2 regions of the Shewanella sp. NKUCC05_KAH genome follow, and region 1 is predicted to be linked to the other one. Evidence: predicted binding sites of a transcription regulator. Region 1 holds the regulator's gene; the other holds the start of a gene.

Region 1 (6,689 bases):
GTGCGGCAAATTGGTTTGAGATCTTGGTGTTAGGCTAGGATTTAGCGGTGACTAAGCGTCAGTCGATGACACAGATTAAGGCGGCTAAGGTAAGGCCAGCGCAATGACCGCTAGTGTAATCGCCAGTAGCTTGTATCGTCGAGCGACAAATGTTTTGCCATGTCTGAATGACAAGTTTTTTAAACTAGACATGAAGTGAAACTAACGATGAAGTGCTTAGTGTGAAGTGAAACTAACAGGCTTCGTCAAACTTAGCGTCGATTAAGGCACAAATGGCATCGAGAGCCGGCTCTGCATCTGGGCCTTCGGCGATCAGCTTAATGGTTTTACCCATACCAGTTTCAAGCATCAGCAAGCCAAGCACACTGGCGGCCGATGCTTGTTTATCGCCTTGGATTAAGGTGATGGTCGCATCAAACTCGGAAGCCAGTACCACCAACTTAGTGGCGGCACGGGCATGTAAACCGAGCTTATTACAGATAGTTATCTGACGTTCAAGCTTTGGCATTGTTGAGCTCTCGATGACGGGCATACACTTTATGTTTACCGTTACTAAAGCGTTTGGCCAATTGCTCTGCGACGTAAACCGATCTGTGCTGTCCACCTGTGCAGCCAATGGCCACAGTTAAATAACTGCGATTGTTACGCTCAAGGTGCGGCAGCCAAGTCTCCAGTAAATTTTCGATTTGCCAGATGAACTTATTGACCAGTGGTTGGCGATTTAAGAACTCAGCTACGGGTTCATCTAAACCAGTCAATGGCCGCAGCGCCAGCTCCCAGTGGGGATTAGGTAGAAAGCGTACATCGAACATAAAGTCGGCTTCGGTGGGCATTCCGTGCTTAAAGCCAAAGGACTCGAAGTTGATCACGAGTTCTTTATCGACACTACCAAGGAGAATTTGTCGGACTTGGTCGCTTAAATCATAGATATTCAAATTCGACGTATCTATGTAGTGATCGACCAGTTTTGACATAGGCTCGAGCAGTTTCCCCTCCAGCTTTATCGCTTCTTGCAAAGAGACTCGGCTCTTCGACAAAGGATGCAAACGGCGGGTTTCGCTGTAACGCTTGAGCAGAATTTTATCGCTGGAGTTAAGGAAGAAGCTCGTTAACTCAGTATCTGGAGGTAGGCTAGCGAGTTGTTTTACTAAGACCTTATCCTGCTCAGGCATGTTACGCACGTCGACACTGATGGCGACGAGATCGTTACTGCCTTTGAGTTGCTCAAGCAAACTGCCAATCAATGGCAAGGGAAGGTTATCGACACAATAATAGCCGAGATCTTCGAGTACCCTAAGGGCGACAGATTTGCCTGAGCCTGAGCGGCCCGACACTATGACCAGTTTCATCCAGTGATTACCTGATAGAGTTCCGTTTCATCATGCGTCTTGCGTAATTGCTTTAATATTTGCTTGTCGCTCAGCTTTTCGGCCATGCAAGACAAGGTACTTAAGTGCTGCTGACATTGGTCTGCAGGCACCAGTAGTGCAAATAAAATATCAACAGGTTGCTTATCGATAGCATCAAATGCTATCGGCTCTTCACACTTAATGAGTATGGCAATGGGCTGATCTATATCGGCTAGTCGACCATGTGGAATGGCGATGCCGTTACCTATACCTGTGCTCCCCATCTTTTCGCGCGCCACTAGGCTTTCGAATATCTCTTGAGATGAGAGGGTCGGGTACTGGGCAGCGACTAAGTCGCTGATGAGTTCCAGTACCTTTTTCTTGCTGCCCGGAGTGGCGCAGGTAGTGCACTCCGGCCGCAGTATGGTACAAAGTTCCATTATTAGTGTTTTGTTAACTTCTCTTTGTGTTTAATAACCTGACGGTCAAGCTTGTCAATCAGGGCGTCTATAGCGGCATACATGTCAGCATGCTCTGAAGTAGCAAAAACTTCACCACCTATGAGGTTTATTCTCGCTTCGGCAATCTGTTGCATTTTCTCAACATTGAGCACAACGTGCACATTATTGATCTGTTCGAAATGGCGTTCAAGTTTTGAAAACTTTTCTTCTACATATGCACGTAACGATTCGGTAATTTCGATATGGTGCCCACTTAGGTTTATTTGCATAGAAACGTCCTCCGATATCCACTGTAGGTTATAAACTTTTACGCTGATTAGAAGGTGGAATAAGCATAGCCTCTCGGTACTTCGCAATGGTTCTGCGGGCTACGTTGATCCCTTGTTCTGCCAGAAGTTGAGCCATCTTACTATCGCTTAATGGTTTTTTCTGGTTTTCCGCTGCCACCAGTTTCTTTATAAAGGCTCTGATTGCTGTGGATGAGCACTCACCACCATCGTCAGTCCCGACGTGGCTAGAGAAGAAGTATTTTAGTTCAAAAAGTCCCTTAGGGGTATGCATGTATTTTTGAGTTGTGACCCGTGAGATGGTGGACTCATGCATTTCTACCGCTTCAGCAATATCGTTAAGCACCATAGGCTTCATGGCTTCTTCACCATACTCAAAGAAACCTTGCTGATATTGCACTATGCAATTAGCAACTTTAAGCAAAGTGTCGTTACGGCTTTCTAGACTCTTAATAAACCATTTAGCCTCTTGCAGATGGCCGCGAATAAATTGGCTATCGGCTTGGTTTTTTGTGCTGCGTGCCATAGAAGCATAATGTTGATTTACATTGATTTTGGGCATGCAGTCAGGATTAAGCTCAACGACCCAGCGGCCATTTTTCTTCGACACAGACACATCTGGGATAACGTATTCGTCATTATTGGGCGTGATCAACAAACCTGGGCGAGGATTGAGGGTTTGGATGAGTGCTATACCATCCCTTAATTCATCTTCTTTTAATTTAGTCTTACGCATCAACAACCTAAAATCACGGGCGGCGATCAGATCTAAATGATCTTTGATCAGCATACGGGCGTTTTCTAGGTTGGGAGTATCAGCGGCGAAATGCGACAGTTGGATCAGCAGGCATTCACTTAAATCGCGGGCGGCAACGCCTATGGGATCAAAATGCTGAATGCGCTTGAGTACGGCTTCGACTTCGTCAAGCTCAACTTCAGGATTGCCCATGGCTTCGAGAATTTCTTCAGTGCTTTGGGTGAGATAGCCCTGATCGTCGATTGCATCAATAATGGCGGTGGCAATGGCTAAATCGGTTTCAGAAAACGGCGTGAGGTTTTTTTGCCATTCTAAGTGTTCGTACAAACCTTCACTGGTCTCGCCTTGGAAGGGCATATCGTCTTCACGACTGCCGCCGGGGCCTGAGTTTGGGGAGGCGGTAAACACTTCATCCCATGTGGTGTCCATGGGGAGCTCATCGGGCATGGATTCTTTGGTTAGCGACTCTGCCGTGTCTATGGTGGAGCTGTCTTTTTCTGGTGGCAGAGTGCTAGATTCACTGAAATCCGTATCGGATAGCGTTTGGTTTACAGGGGTTTTAGTGGCGTCGAATTGATCCTCTTCCAGCTCGAGAAGGGGATTAGAATCTAATGCTTGCTGGATCTCTTGCTGCAGTTCTAATGACGACAGTTGCAACAGACGTATAGCCTGTTGTAGTTGTGGCGTCATGGTTAACTGTTGACCCAGTTTGAGCTGGAGTGACGCTTTCATGTTACCGCTGATCCCTACGTTATTATTGTTGGATGAGGTCGCTTATTATTATCTTGAGTGAAGCCCAATGGCGGTATAAATTGCCTCCATTGGCTTCGCTCGATTAACTATAGCCTGAATTGTTCACCTAAGTACACAGCCCTAACTTGCTGATTGTCTAAGATCTCTGCTGGAGTTCCTTCGGCAATCAGGTTTCCGTGACTCACAATATAAGCATGTTCACATACATCTAATGTCTCGCGGACATTATGGTCTGTGATCAGTACGCCAAGGCCGCGACTTTTGAGTTGTTCGATAATCTTCTTGATGTCGATAACCGAAATAGGATCGACGCCTGCAAACGGTTCATCGAGCAAAATGAACTTAGGATTAGCGGCTAAAGCTCGCGCAATTTCGACGCGACGACGTTCGCCACCCGACAATGACATGCCTTGGCTGTCACGGATGTGGGTGATATGAAACTCTTCGAGCAGATGTTCTAGTTCTTCTTCTCGTTCTTCGTTTTTAAGTTCTTTACGAGTTTGCAGTACGGCCATGATGTTGTCATGAACAGTTAGCTTACGAAAGATACTGGCTTCCTGCGGTAAGTAACCTATGCCTTTGCGGGCACGCAGATGCATAGGATCTGCGGTTAAATCATCATCGTCGATAAAGATATGTCCCTTATCGCTCTTCACTAGCCCGACAACCATGTAAAAGGTCGTGGTTTTACCTGCACCGTTTGGACCGAGTAGGCCAACGACTTGACCGGTTTTTACCGTCAGACTGACGTCTTTAACCACTTGGCGACTCTTGTAACTTTTCGCCAGATTTTGTGCTCTTAAGGTGATTTGGGTCATTTAGAGTCCTGCTTTTTTACAGGTTTATCCGCTGGAGCATCTGATTTGGCATCATCTTGATAGTTTTCTGGCTGAATAATAGTGATCACGCGATCGTCACCACTGCCAGTACTCTCGGCCATCAATTTCTGTTGAATCATGTTATAGCGGATTAAATTGCCTGTAACTTGGCTACCCGCTTGATCTAATGACGCCATACCTTTCAGAGTTAAGGTGCGGCTTGCCATATCGTAACGAATTTCTTTCGCGCTAGCCGATGCAGGACGGCCATCGTCTAATATCTGGCTATACGTAGCAGGGTTGCCTGTGGCGACCAAAGTTTTGCTATTTTCACCTTCAGCGGAAAATGCACGCAGTTCATTTGCTTGGATTTTTATTGAGCCTTGGGTAACTTCAACTGGACCAAAGAAGATGATCTGGTTGTTTTTGATATCCGCAGTTTGGCTCACAGCTTTAATTTTGACTTCTTGCTTTAAGTCGCCCACTTTCGCGAAAGCACTCATGCTCATAATTAGCATTAGGCTGGCAAGTAATACGTTATTTTGCTTCATATGTTCCTACTACCTGACTGGTCAATTGCACTTCTTGCGCGTTGAGGTCGGCATAAAGGCCTTGGCCTTGAATATTAAAATCTTTCCCTGTGACGTAAATGGTACGGTCAGAGGTCATTATCATAGTGTTGAGATCGAGTTCCAGATAACTGGTGGACAAGGTCTGAATCGGTTCTTCTGGGCTAATGGCATCGATAATAACATTATTTTCTAATACAACCTTGCCAGTTTCCTTGTTTAGCTTGCCCTGATCTGCCCTGAGTTGCCATTGTGCTTTACCTTGGTCTGGATAAACAAGATAAACAGGTTGAGTAAAGAAAGTTTGATTCGTTGAATCATAATGTTCCATGTGTTTCGCCGTCACACGGCTATTCACTAGTCCTTGCTCATTGAACTCAACACTGCGCAGATCTTCAACGATGAAATCTGGGGTATTTTGATCTTTTACTCTGTTATCGGAATCACCGCTGTGTTTGTTCTGGACCTGCCAGTAAAGCGCTAGTGCGGTTCCAAAAAAAGCGATAATCGCGAGTGTCACACGACTCATATACTCATTCCATGGGCCGAAGTGAATTTATTTTGACTTAGGAGTAACAGATCTGTGAGTTCACGCAGTGCACCGTGGCCACCATTGAGCGTAGTCACAAAATGGGCGTGTTGGCGTACATAGGGGTGGCCGTCAGCAACACTGACCGCTAAACCGACGACATTCATCACGGGGAGATCGACAATATCATCACCGATATAAGCCACTTCTTCTGGGGTGACACCATAAAGTGCGAGCAATGCTTCATAGGGCTCGAACTTATTGTCTACGCCTTGGTAAATATGGGTAACACCAAGGGCTGTCATACGGTTTTCAACGATTTTGGATTGACGTCCTGTGATCACGGCGAGGTTGAAACCGCTGGTGAGGAGTGAGCGCACGCCATAACCGTCACGGGTATGGAAGGCTTTGAGCTCTTCGCCGCTATTGCTCAAGTAAATACGGCCGTCGGAAAACACCCCATCGACGTCACAGATTAACAGTTTAATCTTTTGCGCGCGTTGCCACACATCATCACTGATTGGGCCGTAAAATCCTTGCTGTGGCATTAAATGACTCCTGCTTTAACCATGTCTAGCATGTTAAGAGCGCCGATAGGATGGCGGTCTTTATCAATAACAATTAATCCGTTGATGTTTTTTGAGTCCATCACTTGCAGCGCTTGGGCGGCCAATACATTATCCGTGATCGTGACGCAGTTACGGGTCATCACATCGGCAATGGGCGTCGTGCGTAAATTCACTTCTGCATCAATAACGCGGCGTAAATCACCATCGGTGAAGATACCAACAAGCTTGCGCTGATCATCGATAATCGCCGTCATGCCTAAGCCTTTCTTGGAGATTTCGTACAGAGCCTCTGTGATGCAAATATCGTGATTGACGAGCGGTAAGTCATCACCGCTATGCATGACATCGCAGACTTTTAACAGCAACTTACGTCCTAATGCACCGCCAGGATGGGACATAGCAAAATCATCACGGGTAAAGCCTTTAGCTTGCAGCAGCGCAATGGCGATGGCATCGCCCATCACTAAGGTTGCTGTGGTACTTGAGGTTGGGGCAAGTCCAAGTGGGCAAGCCTCTTCTGGGACTTCAATACATAAATGCACTTTAGATAATCGCGCCATATTCGATTCGGGTTTACCCGTTACCGCAATAACAGGC
Region 2 (6,689 bases), on a different contig from region 1:
CGGCTAACTCGTAACCTTCACGACGCATGTTTTCAATCAAGATTGATAAATGCAATTCACCACGGCCAGATACACGGAAGCGATCTGGACTTTCTGTTTCTTCAACACGCAGTGCCACGTTGTGGACTAATTCTGTTTGCAGACGCTCCAGAATGTTACGTGAAGTCACATACTTACCTTCTTTACCTGCAAAAGGCGAAGTATTAACTTGGAAAGTCATGGTCAGAGTAGGTTCATCAACAGTCAAAGGTGGCATAGCTTCTACTGCACCAACGGCACAGATAGTGTCAGAAATTTTCAGCTCGCCTAAACCAGTGATAGCAACGATGTCGCCAGCGTTAGCAATTTCAACTTCAGTACGGTCTAGACCCATGTAACCTAATACTTGGCCCATTTTACCGTTACGAGTTTTGCCATCAGCGCCAATAATAGTCACTTGTTGGTTCGTTTTCACGCTACCACGCTTGATGCGGCCGATACCGATAACACCCACGTATGAGTTGTAGTCGATTTGCGAAATTTGCATCTGGAACGCGCCTTCGGCGTCAGCATCTGGGAAAGATACTTTTTCAACGATAGTTTGGAACAGCGGCGTCATATCATCGCTCGCTACATCCGGATCTAAAGTTGCAAAACCGTTTAACGCAGAAGCGTAAACGATTGGGAAATCTAGCTGCTCGTCAGTTGCACCTAAGTTATCGAACAGGTCGAATACTTGGTCAATAACCCAATCTGGGCGTGCACCTGGACGGTCAATTTTGTTGATAACAACGATTGGCTTTAGGCCTTGAGCAAACGCTTTCTTCGTTACGAAGCGAGTTTGTGGCATTGGACCGTCAACGGCATCAACTAGCAATAATACTGAGTCAACCATAGACAGAACACGCTCAACCTCACCACCGAAATCGGCGTGGCCTGGGGTATCAACAATGTTAATACGGTAGTCGTTCCACTTGATGGCAGTATTCTTTGCCAGAATCGTGATCCCACGTTCCTTTTCAAGATCGTTGGAGTCCATCACCCGCTCAGTGGCTTCTCCTCGGGTTGCAAGGGTGCCTGACTGTGACAGCAACTTGTCTACCAGGGTCGTTTTGCCATGGTCAACGTGTGCAATAATGGCGATGTTACGTAAATTCTCTAGCACGGATAAACCTCTTACCATCAAACAAAAATAGGGATATTTCAGTAATTCGTTATGGTGATCGAGCTCGATCTACCACAATAAAAAGCGTGCCATTCTACTCCAGAGCGGCCTTGGCGCACAGGATTATTTTTGAACACTTATAAAACAATTCGCCAATCCTTGGGTAATTTCCGCCAATCATCCACTGAATGAAATCCTCTATAGCCAGAGTTAACGCTCTGTTTAATTGCCATATTCGTAGGAAAAATTCGAGTTAAGCAGCTGAATTTGCTATTTTTCGTATTCAATGTTAGCACTGCTAATGTCGATTTAAGCATCAGCAAAATCGACTTAGATACAGAGAAATTACCACGTGAACACACTGCAATAAATTCTGCGGCACACTTAATCTAACGTTCATGTTGGCGTTTACACCCGATGGCATTAAGACTCACTTCATTGTCACGGAATACCTTTTTACGCATCACTGATTTCACTTGGCCTGTGAACAGCAAAGACATTTCGCACATGAGAACGAACTCTTTCCTAATAATATGATAATAAACCACTATTGGATTGATAATGCGTGGCATAGTTGGACAGACTAGCGTGGTTTTATGACAATTATGCGGCGATTATGCGGTGATAAATAGTCCCGTGCAGTGCTGCAAGTATGTGCGAGCTTCACAGAGGCGGTACTTACTGAGATAGTGAAAGCCAAAGCGTCATTGCCATCTCAGTGCCATATAAGCGGTGCATGTTATCGCTGTGCATCCCAGCTTAAGGTTTGCATGAATCAATTCAGTGCGCACCAAAATGGAGTAATGCACCAAAATGCCACAGACAAAAGCACTATTATGGTGCACACGCGAATCCAATTAAGTGCAACAAAGATTTTAAACCATGTTAATCAGTAAGTTAAATTATTGGCATGGATATCGCTTTATAGCTCGTAAGTTTGGCTCAAGATAAATCACTTGAGTTAAAAGATTATAGAAGGGGCATCCCTTTACCCTACCGGAGGCTTGAGAATGTCAGTTGAATCAGTTTTAAAGCAACTTGAAGAATTAGAAGTTAAGTTCGTTGATTTACGTTTTACCGACACTAAAGGTAAAGAGCAGCACGTATCTATTCCTTCTCATCAGGTAGATGCTGATTTCTTCGAAGACGGCAAAATGTTTGACGGTTCTTCTATCGCTGGTTGGAAAGGCATTAACGAATCAGACATGGTACTGATGCCAGATCCAACGACATTTGTACTGGATCCTTTCACCGAAGAAACCACAGCGCTGATCCGTTGTGACATTCTTGAACCCGGTACTATGACAGGTTACGACCGTGACCCACGCTCAATTGCTAAAAAAGCAGAAGCTTACCTGATCTCTACTGGTATCGCTGATACTGTATTGATTGGACCAGAACCAGAATTCTTCCTATTTGACGATGTCCGTTTCGGTACTGACATGTCAGGTTGTTTCGTTAAGATCGACGCTAAAGAAGCGGCTTGGAACTCAGGCACTAGCTACGAAGGCGGCAACACAGGTCACCGTCCATTTGTTAAAGGTGGTTACTTCCCAGTTGCACCGGTTGACTCATCACAAGACCTACGTAGCGCTATGTGTTTAGTGCTCGAAGAAATGGGCCAAGTGGTTGAAGCGCATCACCACGAAGTGGCGACTGCAGGTCAAAACGAAATCGCAACTCGCTTCAACACCTTGACTAAGAAAGCGGATGAAATCCAAATTCTGAAGTACGTAGTGCACAACATGGCACACGCTTACGGCAAGACGGCGACTTTCATGCCTAAACCCATCGTTGGTGACAACGGTAGCGGCATGCACGTTCACCAATCTCTGGCGAAAGACGGTGTTAACTTGTTCGCTGGCGACAAATACGCAGGTTTAAGTGAAACGGCGCTGTACTACATAGGTGGTATCATCAAGCACGCTCGCGCGCTGAACGCTTTCACTAACCCAAGCACTAACTCTTACAAGCGTTTAGTGCCACACTTTGAAGCACCTGTTATGTTGGCCTACTCTGCCCGTAACCGCTCTGCATCAATCCGTATTCCAGTGGTACCAAGCCCTAAAGGCCGTCGTATCGAAGCACGTTTCCCTGATCCACATGCAAACCCATACTTAGGTTTCGCAGCGCTGCTGATGGCGGGTCTTGACGGTATCCAAAACAAGATCCACCCAGGTGAGGCGATGGACAAAGATCTGTACGATCTGCCTCCAGAAGAAGCGGCTGAAATCCCACAAGTGGCAACGTCATTAGAAAACGCCCTTGAAAATCTGCAAGCTGACCATGAGTTCCTGACTAAAGGCGGCGTGTTCAGTGAAGATTTCATCCAATCTTATATCGTACTGAAAACAGCAGAAGCTGAGCGCGTAGCACGTACAACTCACCCACTTGAGTTTGAAATGTACTACAGCCTGTAATGGCTAGCGCTATACAACCGGCTCGCTTTATGTAATTGATACAGAAAATATAAAAGCCTCGATAGCAACGCTATCGGGGCTTTTTGTATTTTAAAGGTATATACAACTTTTATTCTGATTCAATCATCGCGTTGTTCTCTACATAGGCATCATCGCCAACCACTCTTTTATCATTCAGAGAAGGCACGCCAGACACCGCGGCAACAGCAACAATAGAGATAGATGGTTGAAAACTGATCTAAATTAAAAGAGGGTGCGGCATAAAACCACCTATATAGTCGGAAGTTAACTACCGCGCCATTATTGTTGAGTGTCCACGCTTTATTCAACTAGGCTGGGATTCTCAGGGGCAAAATCTGCCAGTTGGGCAGGTTCGCCTGACTCAAATGACGCAAATGGTACGCCATCTAACACGCGCTCATTTTTAAATACACGGATTTCAGAATCAGGTAACTGCGTCATCAGTAATGACAAGATAATGTGCATCTTATCCAATGGGCAATGAAGACGAATACTTGCACGTAAGCCCATTGTTCGTACATCCGATTGGCAGGCAATAAATGGACGATTCCGCGTTATCTTAATCAAATGACGATGCCCATTTTTTATAGGACTCTCGTAAGTAGTCTCTATATTTTTAAAACCGGTGAAGAAAAATGCCATAACGGCAAAACCACCCGCGCCGACCAAGGCGGCCGGGCCTAACAACGCCACCCCGACAATACAAACCACCATCCCAAACCAAGCCAGCCCCCGCACTACCGCGTAGGCGGCATCCGGTATAACGTCATGATAGGTGGTAACTAACCCCTCGGTGGTGAGCCGATAATGGTACTGTTTGTCGGCCAACCAGAGGTAGCGCATAAATGGCCCAAAAATCATCACTATGATGAGAAAATAATACCATTGCTCAAATCCATACCAGTATGTCACCAACCCAACTAGAGCCGTAATCCCGCACGGAATAAGGACCATGATCCACCCAATGCCATACACAGTCGCCACCCGAATATCCCACTCATAAAGCGTGGGCGCCTCTCGCACCCGCTGCTGACGCAACTGATAGAGCCGGTCTTGCTCCTCTTGGGGTAATTGCAGGTACTCACTGCGCGGCAGGTCTTCATACCGACTGTCGTCTAACGGTTGTGTCTCTTGCTCTGTCGACGCCAACTGCTGCGGCGCTGCCCTCTTATTCATATAGCTATTCCTTTGCTGTACCCACGGACTGCACGGTCATCGTTAACCTACCCACACAGCTCGTACTTAATGTTTTCTCACCCTTGACGACCTTGCCGCTAAAAAGTCTGTTAGCATCTTGGTGGCAAAGCTGTCACTGATGGACACCGAGTCTCGCGCCAATAACAGGCGCGAGAAAAAACGTTAACTGGGCTGGGTATTGTCAGGGGCAAAATCTGATAGTTGGGCTGGTTTGCCTGACTCAAATGACGCAAATGGTACGCCATCTAACACGCGCTCATTTTTAAATACACGGATTTCAGAATCAGGTAACTGCGTCATCAGCAATGACAAGATAATGTGCATCTTATCCAATGGGCAATGAAGACGAATGCTTGCGCGTAAGCCCATTGTTCGTATATCCGATTGGCAGGCAATAAATGGACGATTCCGCGTTACCTTAATCAAATGACGATGCCCATTTTTTATAGGACTCTCGTAAGTAGTCTCTACATTTTTAAAACCAGTAAAGAAAAATGCCATCACGGCAAAACTTCCTGCACCGACCAAGGCGGCCGGGCCTAACAACGCCACCCCGACAATACAAACCACCACTCCAAACCAAGCCAGCCACCGCACTACCGCGTAGGCTGCATCCGGAATAGCGTCATGATAGGTGGTGACCAGCCCCTCTGTGGTGAGCCGATAGTGGTACTGCTTGTCTGCAAACCAGAGGTAACGAGCAGATAGGCACATTATTAGTGCCATGATGATTAACCCTATACCCAAGCTAGTATCGCCAGATAGCAAATAGCTCCCTATAAGTGCTAAACAGCCACACGGGATCAGGAAGGTTAACCAAAATAGACCATAGACAGTCGCCACCCGAATATCCCACTCATAAAGGGTGGGCGCCTCGCGTACCCGCTGCTGACGCAACTGATAGAGCCGGTCTTGCTCCTCTTGGGGTAATTGCAGGTACTCACTGCGCGGCAGGTCTTCATACCGACTGTCGTCCAACGGTTGTGTCTCTTGCTCTGTCGACGCCAACTGCTGCGGCGCTGCTTTATTGTTCATCCTGTTACCTCTCGGTAGACTCTACTTGTAGCGTGGCCATCGCCAAGCAGTAAATCCAGTCATCCATTTTAAATCAGCAACATAATATGCTCTCGGCCTACCCTCAAGCGAATATTTACTGAAACAGTTTTAAGGAAAGTAATAAAAGTAGCTAGATGGCCAGTAAGGGAAGTGGAGACTGATTTTAAAGAGTATGTTCAAAACTCATCTGAGTGCTGCGAGGACACGGCATACAAACCTCCATGATTAATACCAATCCAAAACAAGAGTCGCCGTTAACAACTAGGTTATTGAGCTTGGTTGTATCTCGTTTCTGTTGATGAATAATTGACAGATATAATCATATAGTTAGAATGCCAAGCTGTTGAAACAGAACAGGTTGGCGTCAAATGAAACCAGATCTGGTTCCACATCACTAACGCTCTCAGTTGATCAAGTGAGTAGATCATACCGAAGCAATGCAGTTTTTCACATATAAACAATGGAGTGGTTATGCGTTGGTTGACTTGGTTGGTCGTGTGCTGTTCTCTCACGGGATGTGCAACGATAACGTCGAGGATGGGAGAAGATTCAACTTGGGGTCACTCTTTCTCAAGTGTGCAAACGGCTGTTGATAATGGCGAGGAGTGTATGATTATCTCCGCGTTGGCGGCCCCGCCCTTGCTGCTCTTTACCATCCCGCTGACACTCGTTGATATGAGCAGTGCGTTGATCATCGATACTGTTATGCTACCTGCAGATTTAGCGATCACGCCCAGCGATCCCAAGCTCCACACCCCGCGACCTATGGTCTGCCGCTATGACTACAAGATTTAAGCATGATCGCACCCAATAAATAACCTCAAGTTGCCTGTGTGACGGTGAGTTAACGC

The links. The regulator sigma-54, encoded in region 1, starts transcription at its own class of promoters, with help from an activator protein. The targets are predictions, from matches to a motif close to GTTGGCACGNNNNTNGNNT.
Region 2: the regulator sigma-54 is predicted to act here: its motif matches at 2,049-2,067, upstream of glnA (glutamate--ammonia ligase).

What each region holds. Positions count from the first base shown of each region.
Region 1 is NZ_JAHKQZ010000030.1:11,367-18,055, forward strand. It holds gene KO533_RS20825 (HPr family phosphocarrier protein) at 233-508, opposite strand; gene rapZ (RNase adapter RapZ) at 495-1,349, opposite strand; gene ptsN (PTS IIA-like nitrogen regulatory protein PtsN) at 1,346-1,789, opposite strand; gene hpf (ribosome hibernation promoting factor) at 1,792-2,079, opposite strand; gene KO533_RS20845 (RNA polymerase factor sigma-54) at 2,108-3,586, opposite strand; gene lptB (LPS export ABC transporter ATP-binding protein) at 3,694-4,425, opposite strand; gene lptA (lipopolysaccharide transport periplasmic protein LptA) at 4,422-4,976, opposite strand; gene lptC (LPS export ABC transporter periplasmic protein LptC) at 4,963-5,523, opposite strand; gene kdsC (3-deoxy-manno-octulosonate-8-phosphatase KdsC) at 5,520-6,071, opposite strand; gene KO533_RS20870 (KpsF/GutQ family sugar-phosphate isomerase) at 6,071-6,689, opposite strand, start outside.
Region 2 is NZ_JAHKQZ010000017.1:71,478-78,166, reverse strand. It holds gene typA (translational GTPase TypA) at 1-1,144, opposite strand, end outside; gene glnA (glutamate--ammonia ligase) at 2,155-3,564, shown strand; gene KO533_RS15620 (hypothetical protein) at 3,886-4,761, opposite strand; gene KO533_RS15615 (hypothetical protein) at 4,945-5,817, opposite strand; gene KO533_RS22670 (YceK/YidQ family lipoprotein) at 6,310-6,633, shown strand.